Regions from separate parts of the Lysinibacillus sp. CD3-6 genome, predicted to be linked through region 2. Evidence: a T-box and tRNA genes for the amino acid it is inferred to sense, from the RefSeq annotation. Region 2 holds a T-box; the other regions hold tRNA genes.

Region 1 (7,113 bases), 1.0 Mb from region 2:
GGAGCTATGATCTAATTTTTTTAACAGCACCTTATTTGTCGGAAGTGAATGATACAAGGTGGATGCTATGTATAAACAAAACATCGATAAACCAAAAATAATGTAACTAATTAGCTCTGTGCTTGTACCAGTGGTTAACGCTTTATGCACTAATAGAAGGGTAGCAGGAACTGTCAAAAATGCACCTATTCCATGTGTTAGCGCATTCCAAAATTCTTCCTTTATGGTATAACTACTATGCTCAATTGTTGGTTGAGACATGACCATCACCTCTTTCTTTGTTATATTACTATAACATGTTAACGTTTGTCATAGTAGATGAAAATGTAATGCATTTTATATGATAAATATCATATATTGCGCGTAGTAAATCGTCGCATCAATGTAAAATATGATAAAATAAGGGCGCGAAAGATTTGAGGAGGAACGAATAATTATGACAAGATTTGATGGTAGAGATGCAGATGCATTACGCCCTGTAAAGTTGGATAGCGAGTATTTATTGCATCCAGAAGGCTCAGTATTGATCCAAGTTGGAAATACGAAAGTAATTTGTACAGCAACAGTTGAAGATAAAGTACCAGGTTTTTTACGTGGGCAAGGAAAAGGATGGATTACAGCTGAGTATTCTATGCTACCTCGTGCCACTGCACAACGTACACCACGTGAATCGTCACGCGGGAAAGTAAACGGACGTACAATGGAAATCCAACGTCTTATTGGTCGTGCATTGCGTGCTATCGTCGATTTAGAAGCTTTAGGTGAACGTACTGTATGGATTGACTGTGACGTCATTCAAGCAGATGGTGGAACACGTACTGCGTCTATTACTGGTGCATTTGTAGCAATGACACAGGCGATTGCTAAGCTTGCTGAAGAAAAACAACTAGAAAAATTCCCTATTACAGATTTCTTAGCTGCTACAAGTGTCGGCATTGTTGAAGAACAAGGTGCCGTTTTAGACTTAAACTATGTTGAAGATGTTGCCGCAGCAGTTGATATGAACATCGTTATGACTGGTGCTGGCCGTTTTGTTGAACTACAAGGTACAGGTGAAGAAGCAACCTTTTCTCGCGAAGAATTAAATGAATTGCTTGCATTAGGTGAAAAAGGAATCCAAGAATTAATTGAACTACAAAAACAAGCACTTGGAGAACTAGCTCATAAAGTAGGAGGAAACAACTAATATGAAACAAGTTGTAATAGCTACAAAAAACAAAGGCAAAGCCAAAGATTTTGAAGCGTTATTTGCACCCCTTGGCTTTGAAGTGGTGACGATGTTTGATGTCGCGCCAAATATGGAAATAGAAGAAACAGGCACTACATTTGAAGAAAATGCGGTGTTAAAGGCGGAAGCATTGGCAAAAGAGCTAGATACAATAGTTATTGCAGATGATAGCGGCTTAGCTGTAGATGCACTAAATGGTGAGCCAGGCGTTTATTCGGCACGGTATGCTGGAGATCATGATGATGAAGCAAATATGGTGAAGCTACTGCAAAATTTACAAGACGTTGAAGAAAACAAGCGTACGGCTCGTTTTTGTTGCTGTATTGCCATTGCAGGTCCTGATTTTGAAACAACAACTGTTTTTGGCACTTGTGAAGGTGTAATTGCGCGTGAAAAACGAGGTACAAATGGCTTTGGATATGATCCAGTCTTTTTTGTACCAAGCTTAAATCGAATGATGGCAGAGTTATCGCCAGAAGAAAAAGGGGCTATTTCTCACCGAGGAAATGCCATTCGTAAGCTAAAGGAACAATTGCCAAATCTTATTAAGTAAGAGGTGATTCTATGCAAATATTAGTCATGAGTGATACACATGGAGATAGCAGTGTCATTGATAAAGTACGTAGCTTTTATCCAACTGTCGAAACTTTGATTCATTGTGGCGATAGTGAGCTACCCTTCTCCCATGATGCACTCAATGATATGAAGAAAGTACGAGGAAATTGTGATAGCGATCAAGCCTTTCCTGATGAAGTCATTATGGAAGTGGGCGACGCGACTCTTTTTGTGACACATGGTCATTTATTTAATGTGAAAACATCCATTTTGTCATTATCGTATCGTGCAAAGGAGGTCGATGCACAAATTGCCTGTTTCGGCCATTCTCATGTACTAGGTGCTGAAATGATTGATGATGTCCTTTTTATTAATCCAGGAAGCTTATTAAAGCCAAGAGGTCGCAACGAAAAAAGCTTTGCAATTATAGATATTCAAGATGATTATTTTCAGGTCAATTTCTTAACAGATGACAATGATTGTATTTCAACGCATAAGTTTATGCGGAAATAAGTCATAAGAAATGGCTAATATAAAAACGCTTAAGATTCTGCTAAAAGAGAGTTTAAGCGTTTTTATATTTATGTATAACTATATTGCTGGAAATCATGTCCACGAATTATTTGCATTAGAGGAGAAAAACTAAATGAAAAGAACAAGGGTGATTATATGACTATGGCAAACAACATAGGTTGGAATTTTGATAATAGCTACACTCGTCTACCGAGTTCATTTTATAGCTGCCTTCCATTGAATCGTGTACAAGCCCCAAAATTGGTGATTCTTAATGAGGCGGTGGCCGAGTCCCTCGGATTAGATACGCGTGCCCTTCAACGACCAGAAAGTATCGAAATACTTGCTGGTAATGAGGTGCCGAGTGGTGCAATACCGCTCGCACAAGCTTATGCAGGACATCAATTTGGGCATTTTAACATGTTAGGTGATGGCAGAGCGCTTCTTCTAGGTGAGCAAATGACACCTACAGGGGAGCGTTATGATATCGGGCTTAAGGGATCAGGGCGAACACCTTATTCGCGAGGAGGAGACGGTCGTGCGGCACTCGGTCCAATGCTCCGTGAATATATCATTAGTGAAGCGATGTACGCATTGGGCATTCCGACATCCCGTAGTTTAGCGGTGGTAACTACAGGAGAAACGATAATACGTGAAACGGAACTGCCAGGTGCTATTTTGACGCGTGTTGCTAGCAGCCATTTACGTGTGGGAACATTTCAATATGTGGCGCAATGGGGGACAGATGAAGAACTTCAAATTTTAGCTGATTATGCAATCGAACGTCATTTCCCAACGATAGATCAGACGCAACCTAATCGCTATTTAAGTCTGCTTCAGGAAGTTATGGAGAGACAGGCTAAGCTTATTGCCCAATGGCAGCTAGTTGGCTTTATTCATGGTGTGATGAATACGGATAATATGACCATTAGCGGTGAAACAATTGATTATGGTCCTTGTGCTTTCATGGATACGTATAATCCAGCAACAGTCTTTAGCTCAATCGATAGACAAGGTCGCTATGCATATGGAAACCAGCCACCTATTGGAGGATGGAATATCAGCCGTTTTGCTGAAACATTACTTCCGCTCATTCATAACAACGAAGAAGAAGCTGTGATTTTAGCACAAGAAGTAATACAGCAATATCCTCAATTGTATTACACAAATTGGCTAGCAGGCATGCGAGCGAAACTAGGGATTTTTAATGAAGAAGAGCAAGATGCAAAGCTGGTAGAGGAACTGCTCACGTTAATGGAAAAGTACGATGCCGATTATACGAATACATTCCGTGCTTTAACTTTTACTAAATGTGAAGGAACGGACCTATTTAATAGTGCAGAATTTACAAATTGGTATGAGCAGTGGCAAGCAAGACGTGAAAAACAAGAGGAAAGTGAAGCGGCATCACAACAATTAATGCGTGATAATAATCCAGCAATTATTCCACGAAATCACCGAGTAGAAGAAGCATTAGAAGCTGCCGTTACACACGGAGATTATCGTGTAATGGAAAAGTTACTACAGGCACTTTCACAGCCTTTTGCACATACAAGTAACCAAGAAGAGTATGCAACGTTACCAGCACCATCCAACTGTCCTTATCAAACGTTTTGTGGCACATAAATTTAGAAAAACGAAGGAATGCATATCCTTCGTTTTTTTTATTGAAGTAAAAGAAAAGCAGTAACAGCACAAAACCTTTGAGCATACGTTATGTATGAGTAACAGAAAAGGAGACTGTGCAACGTGCATCGATATTCTAAAGGTTGGTTTGTCAAAGAGCTACGTGCAAAGGGAATTTTAGTTCATCCTCAATTAAAGACACACCTTGGGCTTTTTAAGGAATCTGAACTACGGAATTTATATTACCGCTATGTTGACAAGCAACCCGTCAATCCAGAGCAAACATAGATTAAGTGGGATATACTAGCGCAAAGGAAAATACTTTATAATGGAATACGAAAAACCAGATTGATGGACAAAAGATATTGTCGATGAATCTGGTTTTTTATTTATTCGTTATGAAGAAAAGCGGTAGCAAAATTGCATAACAATCGCCATTGCAATCATATCCGACATTTCGAGTACCTCTGCTTCAATCTCATCAAAAACTTGCACATCTGCTTGATAGTCTTTTTGAATCATTGTAACAGCTTCTTTTTTCGTTAAAGCTAAATGGCTATAAAACATTTGCTGTACGGCTTCCTTACTCAAATATGGATTAATCGTACTTAAAAATATCGCAATATCATCGGCATTACGATACCATTCTTTTTCCTTTGCTGCTGCGGTTGCCGCATCTCCTTTATTCGCTGCAGTCACGAGCTGCGCTGCAATAAGTAGATGCTCTTTAATCAGCTCGGCGTATCGATCAGCTAGTTGATCTCCGTAAAAAGGACGGAGACAATTTCCTAAATCTGTCGCATTGCGTAAAAGACGTGTTTGTACAAATGGTAAATCAGGCAAACCAAAGACAATACTAATAATGGTCATTCTCGTCCAATTGACATGCTCCAACCACAACAATCGATTCATCGCCATATAATCAGATTCTGCTTTACTGATACACAGTCGAGTATCTCTCTGGGGTTTTAAAAAGTGCCGAATAGGTGCCGTATATTGGGTATAAGGGGTAGTATAAATAGCGCTTAATGAATTGCCGTAATAGTCATTTATATACGGATACAATGCACGTTCACTCCCTCAAAAAATTCATTCTATTTTAGAATACTCGACAATATCCTTGGATGTGCATAAATGAAGAGTGTTCATTAATCTTCATACATCATTTTCTTGGTCATTCCACCATCGACAGTAAGATTGATACCTGTGACAAATCGATTCGCTGGATTTGTTAAATACAGACATGCTTGTGCAATATCTTCTGGCATGCCAACCCGCCCTGATAAATGTTGTGCATGATCGATTGAACGTAACTGACCATAATCCCCCGTCTCAATCCAACCAGGTGATATACAGTTGACCGTAATCTGATCTGGCCCTAAAGAGCGTGCTAGAGCGTGTGTTAAAGCGACAATACCACCCTTTGAAGCGGCATAAGCCTCAGTATTAGGTTCAGACATAAACGCCCGCGTAGAGGCTAAAGAAACGATCGAACCACCATGCTCATTCGTCCGCATTACTTTTGCCGCCTCTCTAGAACAAAATAAAACACTCGTTAAATTCGTCTGTAACATATCATGCCATTGTTCAAACGTAATGTCATAAGGTGAAAGATGTTGAAACTTACCCGCATTATTAATTAAAATGCTGATTGTCCCAAAATGCTTTACCGTTTGTTGCATTAAAGAAACAATAGCTTGTTCCTGTGAAACATCTGTTTCTATAAACAATGCCGAATAACCTTGCTCATGCATTTCTTGCTCCAGCTGTTTACCGAGCGCTACATTGACATCGGCAATGACAACCTTTGCTCCACTCTTTGCGTATGCTAGCACAATGCCTTTACCAATGCCATGTGCACCCCCAGTCACTACAACAACAGCGTTCTTAAACATGCCTATACCTCCTATCATTTAGTTTTCATTATTTTAGCAAAAATAGGGCACTATAACGTATTAGAATGACATAAAGAAACCTATAGATTCATACAATAAATAGGTATATAATATTTTTAAGGCAAACCTTGCCTTCATAGTAAAATTCATGTTGACATTATGTTATAAACGACATATAATAAATATTGTCTTTCCTAAGAGAAAAGTAAATTAGGAAAACACATCATGTCTCAGTAGCTCAGCAGGATAGAGCAACGGCCTTCTAAGCCGTCGGTCGGGGGTTCGAATCCCTCCTGGGACGTCTAAAGGTTCAGATAGAATAAGTTTGAACCAACTAAAAAGCGCTTCAAATCCTTTGACATCAAGGGTTTGGGGCGCTTTTCCTTTTTTGAGAATACTTTAGAAAGGATAGAAAATGAAAAGTTTCTACACATTTTCTACACAAAATAAGGTGTTACTAAAACGTTTGGTGACTGTTATAGAACTAAGCCGCAATAAGGTTAATTGCATACAAATTGCCGAGCAGACTTCAAGATAACCATTATTCCATTAATTTTTATTAATCAATCAATTCTTTTTTAAGCATTTAAATAGTACCCTTAGAAAATAAATGTAATTGATTTATTCAACAAACGGGCCAGATTGTTGAATAACATTCTTTAACGAAAGTTTCCAAAACGACCGCTTTTGAAATGTTATTTAGGGTATTCGTAACAAGTGATGGAATACCCAATTTAATTATTATGGATTACTACATAATTAACTCATATTGTGAAGTAATGCATCTTCTATTTATTCATGTATTCTGGCCATATTTTAAGGCATTAAGTTCAAGGTCATACTTGTATCGGAGCTTCGTAACTACCTTTGGAAAGTTCGTGATAGCCGGCTAGCTTCTCCTTTGTAAGTGTAATCATGTGGCTCAATTCCTGCTGCTTAGCTTCCAAATCCAACAGATATTTCGAAAGTATTTCTGTTCGTTTATTTAATGTGGGAGTAAATTTAGTAGGGTCTGCCCCTAGCTGTATTTTTTCCATTACACAACCGTCGCGAGTAAATTCTGTGATCTCCTCAAGTGATAAACCTATCTTCTTTAAATTATTTAAACACAGTATATATGAAACTTCGCTCTCGGTATATGCCCTTGCACCTCCTTCGCTGCGATTTGGTCCTTTCAGAACTCCAATTTTCTCGTAATAACGCAATGTATAAGGGGTTAAACCCGTTCTTTCTGACACTTGACTAATTGTGAGCATTGAATGCTTCCTCCTTTGTAATAATGGAATGAAGTAATCG
Region 2 (7,113 bases):
ACAGGCCCATACAGAACACTGGAATGGATGTTAGTAGACTCATTTGTGTATTGGATACTTGTAGCGACTCCATTAATACATTAAACAAGGGGCCAATGCCCGTTACAGCAGGTCGCATATTGAGGGCAACGAAAAATATACTAACAACAGCGAATACTATTGAAGCCGTCCATTGTTTATTATTCATAACATTTAATACCTTTCTTCATGCCAATTTCATTATTCGTCATTCAACCTGCACTTGATTCACTACTATCGTTGTCAGACATCTGATTTCTTATATTTATTTTTACCATTTTTTCTACATAACGTCAATATTTCGGGGAATTCCTTATTAAATTGCTAAAATCAGACATTACATATTTTTAGGCGCGTTAATGCCTAGAAGGGCTAACGAATCTTCTAGAATCATTGCTACACAATGACATAAAGCTAAACGAGAATTTTGTCTAACATCATTCGATAATATCTTATTAGTTGCATAATATTTATTGAACGATCGTGCTAAATGTAAAGCATATTTAGCAACTATTGACGGATCAGCTTGTTCATAAGCAATTGTAATAACGCGAGGATATTGTTCTAGTAACAGAATGACTGGCCATGCCTGCACGCCTAATGGTTGATAAGTCATCTCCCCCAGTTGCCCATTCGCTTTTTCTAAAATAGAAAAATACGAGCATATGTGTATTGAATATATGGTCCTGTCTCGCCTTCAAATTGCATCATTTGCTCAATTGAAAACTCAATATCATGTAAGCGATAATTTTTTAAGTCGTTGAAAATCACAGCACCGACACCAACTTGCTTCGCTACTTCTTCTTTATTTTGTAAATTGGGATTTTTCATTTCAATATTTTGTTTTGCTGTAGCAATTGCTTCAGTCAACACATCATTGAGTAACACAATCTTGCCTTTACGCGTTGACATTTTTTTGCCCTCTTTTAGAATCATCCCAAAAGCTACATGACTTAAATTACTTGCCCAATCGTAACCCATTTTCTCCACTACATTAAATAACTGTTTGAAATGAAGCGTTTGTTCATGTCCTACAACATAAACTATTTTTTCAGGATGATATTGTTGAATACGATAAAAAGCTGCTGCTAAGTCACGCGTAGCATATAGTGTAGCACCGTCTGTTTTAGTAATAATACAAGGAGGCATTTCCTCTTTCTCTAATTCAACAACATACGCACCTTCAGAAAGAGTAAGTAATCCTTTTTCTTGTAATTCATTTACTACCGTGTGCATTTTATCATTATAGAAAGCTTCACCATCGTATGCATCAAATTGAATGCCTAGAAGCTGATATAGTGTTTTGAATTCTTCTAACGATACTTCTCTAAACCAATGCCATAGCGCAAGTGCTTCTTCGTCCTTATCCTCTAACGCTTTAAATGCAACACGCGCTTGCTCAATTAAAGTAGTATCTCGCTCTGCCTCTTCATGAAACTTCACATAGATTTTCAATAATTCCTCAATCGGTGCAGCTTCAATTGTTTGCTGATGTCCCCATCGTTTATACGCAACAATTAATTTTCCAAACTGTGTTCCCCAATCACCTAAATGATTAATACGAATAGCGTTATAGCCATTTTTCTCAGCGATATTGGCGAGTGCATTACCAATAACAGTTGAACGTAAATGCCCCATGGAAAAGGGCTTCGCAATATTAGGAGAAGAAAAATCGAATACAACATTGCCTTTTCTCGTTAAACTTGTGCCATATAAATGTTGCTCTTTCACAATTTGCTTTAATACTTGTTGTGTAATGATGTGTTGATTTAAAAATAAATTGACATATCCGCCGACTATTTCAACCGACTGAATCACATCACACGTTAAGTTTTTTTGAATATTAGATGCAATTAGTTGAGGAGATTGCCCGAGCTTTTTAGCCAGTTTAAAACATGGTAATGAAAAATCACCAAGGTCTACATGTTTAGGTTTTTCAAGTATTTTTTCAATCTCTTCTACTTCCACTTGATTATTTAACGTACTAGCAATACTTTTTGCAATTTGTAAATTCATGTACTTATTCCCCCTTTTATATAAAAAAAAGCCCTCGTCTCAATTAAGAGACGAGAGCATAGATTCCCGTGGTACCACTCTAGTTGCCAAAATTATGACCACTTTCTGTTGATAACGAGGTGACTCCCCGATATTCCCTACTACTATTTCGGGAAATTTCTCCAAAGTGCGTTTCATTCAAATAGTCTGCATTAGGCTCACACCATCCCTAATTCGCTTAGCAGCACAAAATGAACTACTTTCTTTTTCACAGAATTTAACAACTAATGATTTTGGAATATTCTATATTATCCAATCTTGAAAGTCAACTACAACTATATATTTTCTTAAAAAGTGATTAATTGTATCTTTATTCAATGAAAAACAAGTAATTTGTACTATTAATTGTGCTATATAGTACTGAACTATGAGCGGTAAACGTTGATGTCATAATGTTTATAGACTATGGAACATATTTCATGATATACTAGAGCCATTGTGAAAAAAGGAGGAACTTGCATGATTCAAGTAAGTAATGTAGGTCTTCGCTATGGCGATCGTAAACTATTTGAAGACGTAAATATAAAATTCACACCAGGGAATTGCTACGGTTTAATCGGGGCAAACGGTGCAGGAAAATCAACATTCCTAAAAATACTTTCTGGTGAAATTGAAGCACAAGAAGGTAATGTATCAATGGGTAAGGACGAACGCTTATCTGTCCTTAAACAAAATCACTTTGAATACGATGAGCATACAGTGCTTGATACGGTGATTATGGGTAACAAACGCCTATATGACGTGAAAAATGAAAAAGATGCAATTTATGCAAAAGAAGATTTCTCTGATGAAGATGGCATGCGTGCTGCTGAATTAGAAGGTGAATTTGCAGAGCTAAACGGTTGGGAAGCTGAATCAGAAGCTGCAACATTATTAAACGGTTTAGGCATCTCAGATGATCTTCACTACATGTTAATGGGTGATCTTGAAGGTTCTGACAAAGTCAAAGTATTATTAGCACAAGCATTATTCGGTCAACCAGATGTACTATTACTGGATGAGCCTACCAACCACCTTGACTTAAAAGCGATTCAATGGTTAGAAGAATTCCTAATTAACTTTGAAAATACAGTTATCGTCGTATCCCATGACCGTCACTTCTTAAACAAAGTATGTACACATATTGCGGATCTTGATTTCTCAAAAATCCAATTATATGTAGGGAACTATGATTTCTGGTATGAATCTTCTCAATTAGCACAAAAAATGGCGCAAGACCAAAATTCTAAAAAAGAAGAAAAAATTAAAGAATTACAAGCGTTTATCGCTCGTTTCTCTGCCAATGCATCAAAATCAAAACAAGCAACATCACGTAAAAAAATGTTGGATAAAATTGAGCTTGATGACATTAAACCTTCTAGCCGTAAATATCCATTCATCAACTTCCAAATCGGCCGCGAAATCGGTAATGATGTATTAACAGTTGATGGTCTTACAGCAAGTCAAGACGGTCAAACTTTATTTAAAGACATTCGTTTCTCAATGAATAAAGATGATAAAATCGTTTTACTTGGTAGCCCAATGGCTAAAACAGCTCTTCTTGATATCTTAATGGAAGATAAAGAAGCTGATGCTGGTACATTTAAATGGGGTGTTACAACATCTCAAAGCTATTTCGAAAACGATCATGATAAATACTTTGAAGGTTCAGAAAAGTCTTTAGTAGAATGGCTACGTCAATATTCACCTGACGATGAAACAGAAAGCTTCCTACGTGGTTTCTTAGGTCGTATGCTATTCTCTGGTGAAGAAGTGAAAAAATCTCCATCTGTATTATCTGGGGGAGAAAAAGTGCGTTGTATGCTTTCAAAAATGATGCTAGCAACAGCCAACGTCATTTTACTAGATGAACCAACAAACCACCTTGATCTTGAATCAATTCAAGCACTAAATGAAGGCTTAATCCGCTTTAAAGGGGCGATGATTTTCACATCTCATGACCATCAGTTCATTCAAACAATTGCAAACCGTGTCATTGAAATCCGTGAAGATGGTTCAATTTTAGACAAACAATTAACATATGATGAGTTTTTAGAGTGGAAAGATAGCCAAGGCTTAAACTAATCCAATCGTCAATTAAGCTCCCCCATTCACTTGGGAGAGCTTTTTTCTAAGAGGAATGAAAAAACAGCAAATACTTTTCGTATTTGCTGCCTGTTGCTATTTTTGCATTTCTTTTGTTGGTCCAAGTACACCTGGAACTGGTAAGCCAGCTTGACGTAATAATACGGTCATTTGACCACGATGATGTGTTTGGTGGTCAATTAGTGCACGTAATAATGCGCCTCGAGTAATCGGTCCTTTAAAACCTTTCACTTCCTCCAGTAATTCTTCATTTGACAGCTTAGCCGCTTCTTCTTTAATACTTGTAGCTGTCTTTTCATATGTCGCAGCAATTTCACCTGCTGATGCTGGAATAGGATCTTCTTGTCGAATCATAGGTACCTTTAAACCTGCTAAATAACTAAAATAGCCTGCAGCGCCAACTAAATGCCAACCTAACCAGCCAAGAGAATTGTGACCTTCAACAATGCTTTGACTTAGTGATTCATCTGACATTGCTTTTAGCACTTTAGCAGTACCTTCCGCTGCAACCGTCCATTCGCTTAAAAAATCATCTACATGTCGATACATATTATCGCCCCCCCAAATTTTAACTCTTTATTATCATAGTAAAATCCTAACTGTATCGCAAGTTTGCGCTATTAGTTTACATAAAAATATTATTAGATCCCAACTTTACTACGCTTGTTCTAAATTTCAGTTGATTTTTACCTCTCTTTCCTCAAGTTAAAGACTTTGCCCATATTTTTGTTAAATCATGTATAATGGGCTACATCTTAAATTAATAGAAAGAGGTATTTTATGTTTTCCCCATTACAAAAAGGCGATACAATTGGCATTTACTCGCCTTCAAAACCAGCTTCCGTTATTGCTCATACTCGATATGAACGAGGTAAGGCACGATTACAAGCACTTGGCTTTTCAATTAAAGAAGGTTCATTAACTGGCAAACATGATATTTATCGTTCTGGTTCACCTAAGGAACGCGCACAGGAGCTCAATGAACTATTACATGACCCTACAGTGAAAATGATTTTGCCTACAATGGGCGGCACAAATGCCAATAGTATGTTGCCTTATATTGATTATGAAGCGATTCAACAATCCCCTAAAATACTAGTTGGTTTATCGGATGTAACGGCCATTCTCCTTGCCTTCTATGCTAAAACCGACGTGCCAGTATTTTATGGACCTTCTGTTGCATCTACATTTGGTGAATTCCCACCATTTGTGAATTACACAGAACAATATTTCATCGATCTCTTTATGCAAACTATACCTATTCCTTATGAAGTATCGATTCCCCCTATTTGGACAGATGACCGAGTTAATTGGCTTGAAAAAACAGTAGAAAAAACGCAACACGATAATTCTTGGATAACTGTTCAACGAGGGAGTGCCGAAGGTCGATTAATCGGAGGTAATATTAATACGATGTATGGCTTTATAGGAACCCCCTACTTCCCGCAAATTCAAGAAGGCGATATTTTATTATTAGAAGATACATCCAAAACAATTGCTGTCGTGGAAAAAAACTTTGCTATGTTAAAGTTACATGGCTACTTCGACAAAATTGCAGCGATTATTTTAGGCAAGCATGAGCAGTATGATGATGAAGGAACTGGTCGAAAACCTTATGATGTTTTAGTAGAACTGCTGGACGGGAACCCTATACCAATCTTGGCTGAGGTAGATTGTTGTCACACACATCCCCTGCACCCATTGCCAATCGGCTTACGTGTGAAAGTAGATGCAACAAATAAACGCATTTTGTTGTTAGAAAGTTGGTTCACTTAATATTCGTATATAGGCACTCCTTCACGTATACTTAAAGAAAATTGCTAAAGGAGTTTGATAATATTCGAATCTTTTTCTTATTTTCTCTAGCAATAATACTTGTCGGCTGTACAACGAGTCCGACTACAAACCCACAGTCTAGCCATTCGACTAAATCTGATCAACAAGATGTTAAAGAACAAGCAACGAATCGACCATTTAGTAGTCTTCTCACTACCTATTTCCCTCCAGATGGAACAACTGCTTATTTTCAAGGGGAAGGGAACGAGTTTGCTAGTTACACACTTCAAACAACCTATATTGATGATATGACAATAGCACAATTAGAAAATAACGGTGGTGTCACATTATTAAAGGTCTTTCGGATTACGAAGTCTGCTGTAGAACTTGTTTATATGGAAGCAGTCGATGAAACGCCAATATTGCCAACAACACAAGAAATAGCAACATTACCAGTTATTGAAACCATTTTACAACTGCCATTAGAGGTTGGAAACCGTTTCGATGGTTGGGAAATTCTTTCGACTACAGCCTCAATACCAACGGGCTTAACTACTTTTCACGATGTCATTGAGCTGAAGAAAACAAAGGACAATATGACGACCTTTAACTATTTTGCAAAAGGTGTGGGATTAATCTATACAAAAGACGAAATGGTAACAAATAACGGTGAATCATTTACCATTACTTCCACTTTGCAAAAAATCGAATGAAATGACTGAGCAGGCGTCTTGCTTGGCGCCTTTTTTCTTACGTAAGGAGGTAGCTATTCATGAGCGACATACATAAGCACTCTACAGAGGAAGAATTAACAGAAGAGGAATTCATAGAACTTGTACTTGCAGAGCAACAAAAAGCGCTAGCTGAGGAAAGAGCACGACACCTCAGTGGTAAAAAGACTAAGAAACAAAAACCGATGATAAAATGGATGATGTGGGTTATGGCATTCGTACTATTTTTTAATACGTTTGCGCTTATTTTTCAAATTTACTCCATTCCAGCTATCGAATTTATAAAGGTCTCCAGCCAGTTATCGCAACAAGAAGATATTCAAACATATAAAAAAGCGATTGTAGAGGTTTCTACAGGCTCAAGTAAAGGTACAGGCTTTGCTATTTCACCTGATGGTCTAATTGTTACGAATGCTCATGTAGTAGAAGACGCCCTTACATTGTCCGT
Region 3 (7,113 bases), 1.5 Mb from region 2:
TCCCTTCCGCTTTACGAGGGATATAGCTGTTGCTGAATCGTTTTTCAATAAACGCGACTACCTTTGTCACAACATATGTTAAAACTAAGTATAGCAATGCGGCTACAATATAAGGTTCCCAGAAACGGAAGCTCGCACCTGCCACAACTTTACTTGCATATAAAATATCTGGCGCTGCAATAACCGTTACTAATGATGAGTCTTTTAATAATGCAATAAATTCATTGCCAAGTGGTGGAATCATTCGTCTGAAAGCCTGTGGTAAAATAACTTTTTTCATCGCTTGATTGTGTGTTAGGCCAAGTGAACGCGCTGCCTCCATTTGTCCTTTATCAATGCTTTGAATTCCCGCACGGAATATTTCTGCATTATAGGCTGCACAGTTTAATACAAGCGCAGTTATACCTGACACCATATATCCTAATGAATGGCCAAAAATTGTTGGAATCACCGCTAAATGAATTAATAAAATTTGCACTAGCATTGGTGTCCCACGGAATAAATCGACATATAGTTTACATGGCCAGTAAATAAACTTATTTTTAGATACTTTCCCTAAACCTAATAGTAAGCCTAAAATTATACCACCAAAATAACCACTGAGCGTTAAGATGATTGTTATACCAATACCACGGATAAACATATCACGGTAGTTCCAAACTATGTCCCAGCGTAAATCAAAGATGTCCATTAGAACCCCTACTTTCCCTATCAATTTCTCTATTAAATACGCTAATAAATCAAATGAGCCGCTAGCATGATTAGGCTAACGGCATCATCCATTACTTAAAGTCCTTACCAGTAATTTCTTTTAATTTACCATTGTCTTTAATTTTTTGTAGACCTTCATTCAATAGGTTTAATAATTCCGTATTACCTTTTTTCACCATAAAGCCGTAGTATTCTTTTTCAAATGCATCATCTTCAACTACTTTAAGTTTCGCTTTTGGGTTAGCTTTAATATATTCATAAATAACTGCATTATCACCAATTGTTGCATCAACGTTCCCATTTAACATTTCTTGAATAGCAACAGGTTGGCTTTCGAATGCCATAATGTTTGTGCTTGCATCACCTTGTAATTTTTTTGCAGCCATATGACCAGTGGCATTTATTTGCACTGAAATCTTTTTATCTTTTAAATCTGCTAATGACGTAATATCTGAATCCTCTTTAACTACGATTAATAATTGAGATTCATAGTATGGCTCTGTAAAATCGAATGACGCCTTACGTTCTTCATTAATTGTAATCCCCGATGCACCGATGTGTGTTTCACCATTTTTAATTGTTTGGAATACAGGCTCCCACCCGATGTTTTCCCATTCCACTTTAAAGCCCATTTCATCTGCAATCGCTTGCAAAATATCGACATCTAATCCTACAATATTCCCTTTATCGTCAATCGATTCAAATGGTGCAAAAGTAGCCTCTGTACCTACCTTATAAACTTTGTCCTTACCGCCACCATCAGAAACTGCGTCGCCAGAAGATGCATCTTCTTTTGCACCACAGCCTACTAGCACTAGCGTAAATGCTGCTACAACCATTAATAACGTCCAAAAACGTTTTTTCATAGTTTTTCCCCCTATACAATTAATATTTTCCGACTAATTCAATTTTATCAATTCGGAAATGTTAGACTATTAGGTCAATTATAGTGTCAATAGAGGGGATATACAATACGATTTCGTATAAAAGTGATTATTTTTTCATAATAATTAATTTTATAATACAAAACGTAGAGAAATTATGTAATAAAAACAATATCTATGTCTGAAAATGTATACTTATGCAATATTAAGATGATTTTTATGCTAAATTTAGATATTTTTGACCACAAAAAAAGAATCCTCTCAGATAGGATTCTTCTTTTGTGCTAGCAATGCTAGCTTCACGATCAGTATGTTCACTAAAAAACTTTTTGGAGTTATTGCTTTTGATGGTTTAGAAAGGAATCATAATGGGAATAATGCCTACGGGACAGATTTCCACCATATTCCTCTCTTTCTCCATTAAGCAGGCTGCTAAGCAACTTAATAGGAGAATCGAGCTATAAAAGTAAATCAATTCATCAGTAAATGGCGCCCTCGGAGGGAATCGAACCCCCAGTGCAAGAACCGGAATCTTACGTGTTATCCATTACACCACGAGGGCAATTGAACATAAAAAAAAAGTACTCACTCTTAGGCTTTACGGTAAAGCATCATGTAGATAACCCTCATTGTAGAAGCATACCTGCAAAATAGTGTACTGTACTTTAACTTACGACCTTTCCATTATACAAACCTATTGCCCACAATTCAACTATAATTTAAAATTTTTATTAGGGATTTTATTTCTTAATATCAGCGTTAATATTTGACCTTCCCTGACTATAATGTGTATGATAAGGTTACAACTGAAATATAATGGATGATTTCAGTAAAAGTATTCGAATTTAGCTTTTTAAGGAGGATTTAACATGAATTTAATTCCTACAGTTATTGAACAAACAAGTCGTGGTGAGCGTGCTTATGACATTTATTCACGACTACTAAAAGACCGTATTATCCTATTAGGAAGTGCAATTGATGACAACGTTGCAAACTCAATCGTTGCGCAGCTTCTATTTTTAGAAGCAGAAGATCCAGATAAAGACATTTCTCTTTACATTAACTCACCAGGTGGTTCTATTACAGCTGGTATGGCAATCTACGATACAATGCAATTCATCAAGCCAAAAGTACAAACAATTTGTATTGGTATGGCTGCATCAATGGGTGCGTTCCTACTTGCTGCTGGTGAACCTGGTAAACGCTATGCATTACCAAATGCAGAAGTAATGATTCACCAACCACTTGGCGGTGCACAAGGTCAAGCGACTGAAATTGAAATTGCTGCAAAACGCATTTTATTCCTTCGTGAAAAATTAAATGGTATTTTATCTGAACGTACTGGTCAGCCACTAGAAGTCATCTCACGAGATACTGATCGTGATAACTTCATGACAGCTGAACGTGCTAAAGAATACGGCTTAATCGACCACATTTTTGTACGTAACGAACGTTAATTAGAAAAACCCGCTAAGTCCAGATGACTTAGCGGGTTTTTTATGTGTGCCAGGCACTCGAACAATTCTGAATCTTTCGAATTGCACTAGTGACTGACACTCAAAATACAGTGCCCGTGGAAATCCACAGCGTTGATGCTAAAAACCCTCTAAGTCCAGGTGACTTAGAGGGTTTTTTATTTAGTCTTCTTTTTCAATAAGAGCAGCTAATGATGTAACCGCTTGCTCTGCATCGCTACCTTCACTGCTTAAAACAACTTTCGTACCTTTAGCAATCGCTAAGCTCATTACACCCATAATGGATTTGGCATTTACTTTTTTCTCATCTTTCTCAAGAAAAATATCAGCACTAAAACGATTTGCTTCCTGTACAAACAAAGCCGCTTGTCTAGCTTGAAGTCCTAATTTTAATTTTACCTGGACTGTTTTCTCAGTCATTCGCAATTCTCTCCTTCACTACCGTTCGTCTCTTAGTTTTATATTACCGCACTTTACAGCAGAAGAACAATAAGCGATTGCACTTGCTTTCTGTCTTTTGTATGAAAGCTTAACCGCCTATTTTTTCACCTCTTCTTAGTGCATCTGCTATTTCATCTATTTTACGCAATCGATGATTAACGCCTGATTTGCTAACCGTTCCACTTGATACCATTTCACCAAGTTCTTTTAACGTCACATCTTGATATTCCACACGTAAGCGTGCAATTTCACGAAGCTTTTCAGGCAACTGATCCAGCCCTACTGAATTTTCAATAAAGCGAATATTTTCTACCTGGCGCAGTGCAGCACCGATTGTTTTATTCAAGTTTGCTGTTTCACAGTTTACAATACGATTAACACTATTTCGCATATCGCGTAGTATGCGAACATCTTCAAATTTCATCATCGCTTGATGAGCTCCGACAATGTTTAAAAAATCGGAAATCTTTTCCGCTTCTTTTAAGTATGTCACAAAGCCCTTCTTTCGTTCAATTGTTTTTGCATTTAACTCAAATTCATTCATTAAATCCATTAATGCTTCACCGTGTTCTTTATACAAAGAATAAATTTCTAAGTGATAGGCAGACGTTTCTGGGTTATTTACCGAGCCACCTGCTAAAAATGCTCCACGTAAGTAAGCTCTTTTATGGCCACTCTTTTTTATAAGCTCTTTAGAAATTGTGTGATTGAATTGGAAATCATCCGATATTATCGCTAAATCAATAAGTAACTCCCGCGCCCCTTCTCGCACACGACATATATACACGTTATTTTTTTTCAAACGCATTTTCTTCCGTACAAGTAGCTCTACGTTATATGGATACAACTTCTTCATAATAGTGTAAAGCCTTCTTGCAATCGCTGCATTTTCGGTTTGTACGTCTAAACTAAGTTGCTTGTTTGCAAAAGATAATGAACCATTCATACGAATTAATGCAGATACTTCTGCTTTCATACAATAATCGTCCGCTTCTACTTGCGTCAGCTCTTTTTTCGTTTCTGAAGCAAATGACATATTACGCCCTCCTTTCGACCTTTATTTCTATGTATATGTTCATCTTACCATATACAACAAGCATTCTTTAGGACTCTATTGTTGGCTTCCTTACTTTTTCGGTAAGATTTTTGCATAATCCACAAGCCATTGTGCCACATTTGCAGCATTATGGCGCACTGTCCCATCTGGTCGAATGGTTGCAATATCACGTTTAATAACCTCTAATCCCATACTTTCAAGCTTTCCAACATCGAATGTTACGGGTTCCGCACATTCCTCTTTATAAAGCTCTTTAACAGGATGTGGAAGTTGTTCATCATTTACTAAAATAGCATCAATAAAGGAATGTCCAACATGCTTGTGAATTGCCTCAACATGGTCACCTGCTGTATAAGAAATGGTCTCCCCTTTTTGGGTCATTAAATTACATACATAAATTTTTCGTCCCTTTGCTCTAACTACAGCTTCTCCAATTTCTTTTACTAGCAAATTAGGAATAATACTTGTATATAAGCTACCAGGTCCTATTAAAATATAGTCAGCACGATTAATTGCGCGTATTGCTTCTGGTAACGGCTGCACATTTTCAGGCACTAAAAAAACGCGATCAATGCGCTTTCCAGCAGTAGGAATTTTCGACTCACCTTGAATTACTGCCCCATCTTCTAGTTCGGCATGTAAAGTAATTTTTTTATTAGCAGCTGGAATTACTCGACCATGTACTTTTAAAACTTTTCCCATTTCGCTAATAGCATGGCTAAAATCTCCAGTAATATCGGTTAAGGCCGTTAACATTAAATTGCCAAGAGAATGACCATTTAAATCTTCTGATACGGAAAAACGATATTGAAACATTTGCTCAACGAGTGGTTCCACATCCGATAATGCCGCAATGACATTACGAACATCCCCAGGCGGGGGGATATCATAATCATCACGTAAACGTCCTGAGGAACCACCATCATCCGCAACTGTTACGATTGCAGTGATATCAAACGGGTGATGCTTTAAACCACGTAGTAACGTAGAAAGGCCAGTACCACCACCTATTACAACTAGCCTTGTATGCTTTTTCCCCATTCACTCAATCCTTTCTTCGATTGATGTCACGGTGCGATATCACAGCATTTTCTTTTTTGGCCAAGCAAGCGCCAAAATATTCTGCTAAAGTCACCGAACGATGCTGTCCTCCTGTACAACCAAAAGCAATGACAAGTTGCGATTTCCCCTCTTGTTTATAAAGCGGTATCATAAATTCAAACAAATCCGTTAGTTTTTGAATTAGGATTTGTGTATCCTCTAACGCTAATACATAAGAAGAGACTTCTGTTTGCAAACCAGTTTTAGGGCGCAATTCCTCTACATAATAAGGATTTTTTAAAAAGCGCACATCAAATACTAAGTCTGCATCAATTGGCATACCGTGTTTATATCCAAAGGACATAATATTAACTGAAAAAGTGTGATCTGCATCACTTGCAAATGCTTTCACGATTTTCTCACGTAACTCTTTTGGTTTCATATTTGACGTATTATAAACGAAATTAGCGCGGCCTTTTACTTCTGATAGCAGTACGCGTTCTTGTTTAATGCCATCAAGAGGTAAACCAGTTACAGCTAATGGATGTGCACGTCTCGTTTCCTTATAACGTCTCACAAGCGTTGCATCATCTGCATCTAAAAATAAAATGCGGACAACGATATCGCCTTCTTTTAATATATGGTCGAGCGCTCCAATTAGCGAATCAAAAAAGTTGCCGCCACGCATATCCATGACAGCTGCAATACGTGTTATATTTTTACCTGAATCCCTAAGTAAAGTTAAAAAAGTCGTGAGTAACGCTGGTGGTAAATTATCAATACAGTAATACCCTAAATCCTCAAAGCTTTGAATAGCTACTGTCTTCCCAGCTCCAGACATTCCTGTAATAATGACCAATTCATGTGTACATTGTTGACTTTCAACCACCACTGTCATGCAGCTCCTTTATTGTTCTATTGATATTTGTATTTTCTCATGAAGCAATTCAAAATCTTTCGTGTATTCAAATGTGCCGTATTGAATGCCTGATTGGGAAATCGCAAATAGTAAATTCGTTCGATCACCTTCAGCCATCGGCAAATGTTTTAAATCCCCAACTGGGTGCCATGCAAGCTTACCTTCTCTTGTTTCTTCGAATGGAACGCCTTCAATATCTTTCGCCATAAAAGTATATAGCATCCATTCATCCACCTTAACGTTATCTTCCTTAATAATCATCGTATATACACCTTTTAGATGCGCGTTCAATGGGATGACATTTGTTTCTTCCTGAAACTCACGTAAAGCAGCCTCATAAATCGACTCACCGCTTTCCATTTTTCCGCCAGGTGCTACATACCAGCCTCGTCTCGGCTTTTGAAGTAATAATACTTGGCCGTCTTTTACGGCAATTAAGTTTGCAATTCTTTGCATAGACACACCTCTAATCTCTTTTGCATTATATTTTCATTATAGCAAGACCTATCAGAGTTTGTCCTCATTTCACAACTATGGTATCTTGCGCAAAAAACTGTTTATATTGAATCAACATGAATGGCTTTT

Evidence for each region. A T-box is a leader RNA that pairs with one kind of tRNA and senses whether it is charged. The one in region 2 lies ahead of argS (arginine--tRNA ligase), so its partner is inferred to be a tRNA-Arg.
Region 1: it encodes a tRNA-Arg, which carries the amino acid that the T-box ahead of argS (arginine--tRNA ligase) is inferred to sense. The anticodon was not compared.
Region 3: it encodes a tRNA-Arg, which carries the amino acid that the T-box ahead of argS (arginine--tRNA ligase) is inferred to sense. The anticodon was not compared.

Annotation. Positions count from the first base shown of each region.
Region 1 covers NZ_CP085880.1:3,507,797-3,514,909, reverse strand. The annotation lists gene FH508_RS17520 (PAQR family membrane homeostasis protein TrhA) at 1-261, opposite strand, end outside; gene rph (ribonuclease PH) at 437-1,186, shown strand; gene FH508_RS17510 (XTP/dITP diphosphatase) at 1,188-1,781, shown strand; gene FH508_RS17505 (metallophosphoesterase) at 1,793-2,296, shown strand; gene FH508_RS17500 (protein adenylyltransferase SelO) at 2,459-3,922, shown strand; gene FH508_RS17495 (DUF2639 domain-containing protein) at 4,046-4,210, shown strand; gene FH508_RS17490 (hypothetical protein) at 4,319-4,987, opposite strand; gene FH508_RS17485 (SDR family NAD(P)-dependent oxidoreductase) at 5,071-5,817, opposite strand; tRNA gene FH508_RS17480 (tRNA-Arg) at 6,045-6,118, shown strand; gene FH508_RS17475 (MerR family transcriptional regulator) at 6,654-7,073, opposite strand.
Region 2 covers NZ_CP085880.1:2,464,188-2,471,300, forward strand. The annotation lists gene FH508_RS11905 (MFS transporter) at 1-187, opposite strand, end outside; partial or broken gene argS (arginine--tRNA ligase) at 356-2,034, opposite strand; T-box leader at 2,078-2,294, opposite strand; gene FH508_RS11915 (ABC-F family ATP-binding cassette domain-containing protein) at 2,533-4,137, shown strand; gene FH508_RS11920 (DinB family protein) at 4,234-4,707, opposite strand; gene FH508_RS11925 (S66 family peptidase) at 4,939-5,934, shown strand; gene FH508_RS11930 (hypothetical protein) at 5,976-6,647, shown strand; gene FH508_RS11935 (S1 family peptidase) at 6,707-7,113, shown strand, end outside.
Region 3 covers NZ_CP085880.1:3,997,683-4,004,795, forward strand. The annotation lists gene FH508_RS19845 (amino acid ABC transporter permease) at 1-691, opposite strand, end outside; gene FH508_RS19850 (basic amino acid ABC transporter substrate-binding protein) at 783-1,577, opposite strand; tRNA gene FH508_RS19855 (tRNA-Arg) at 2,083-2,157, opposite strand; gene clpP (ATP-dependent Clp endopeptidase proteolytic subunit ClpP) at 2,465-3,052, shown strand; gene FH508_RS19865 (HPr family phosphocarrier protein) at 3,233-3,490, opposite strand; gene whiA (DNA-binding protein WhiA) at 3,600-4,547, opposite strand; gene yvcK (gluconeogenesis factor YvcK family protein) at 4,638-5,609, opposite strand; gene rapZ (RNase adapter RapZ) at 5,614-6,507, opposite strand; gene FH508_RS19885 (NUDIX domain-containing protein) at 6,517-6,984, opposite strand.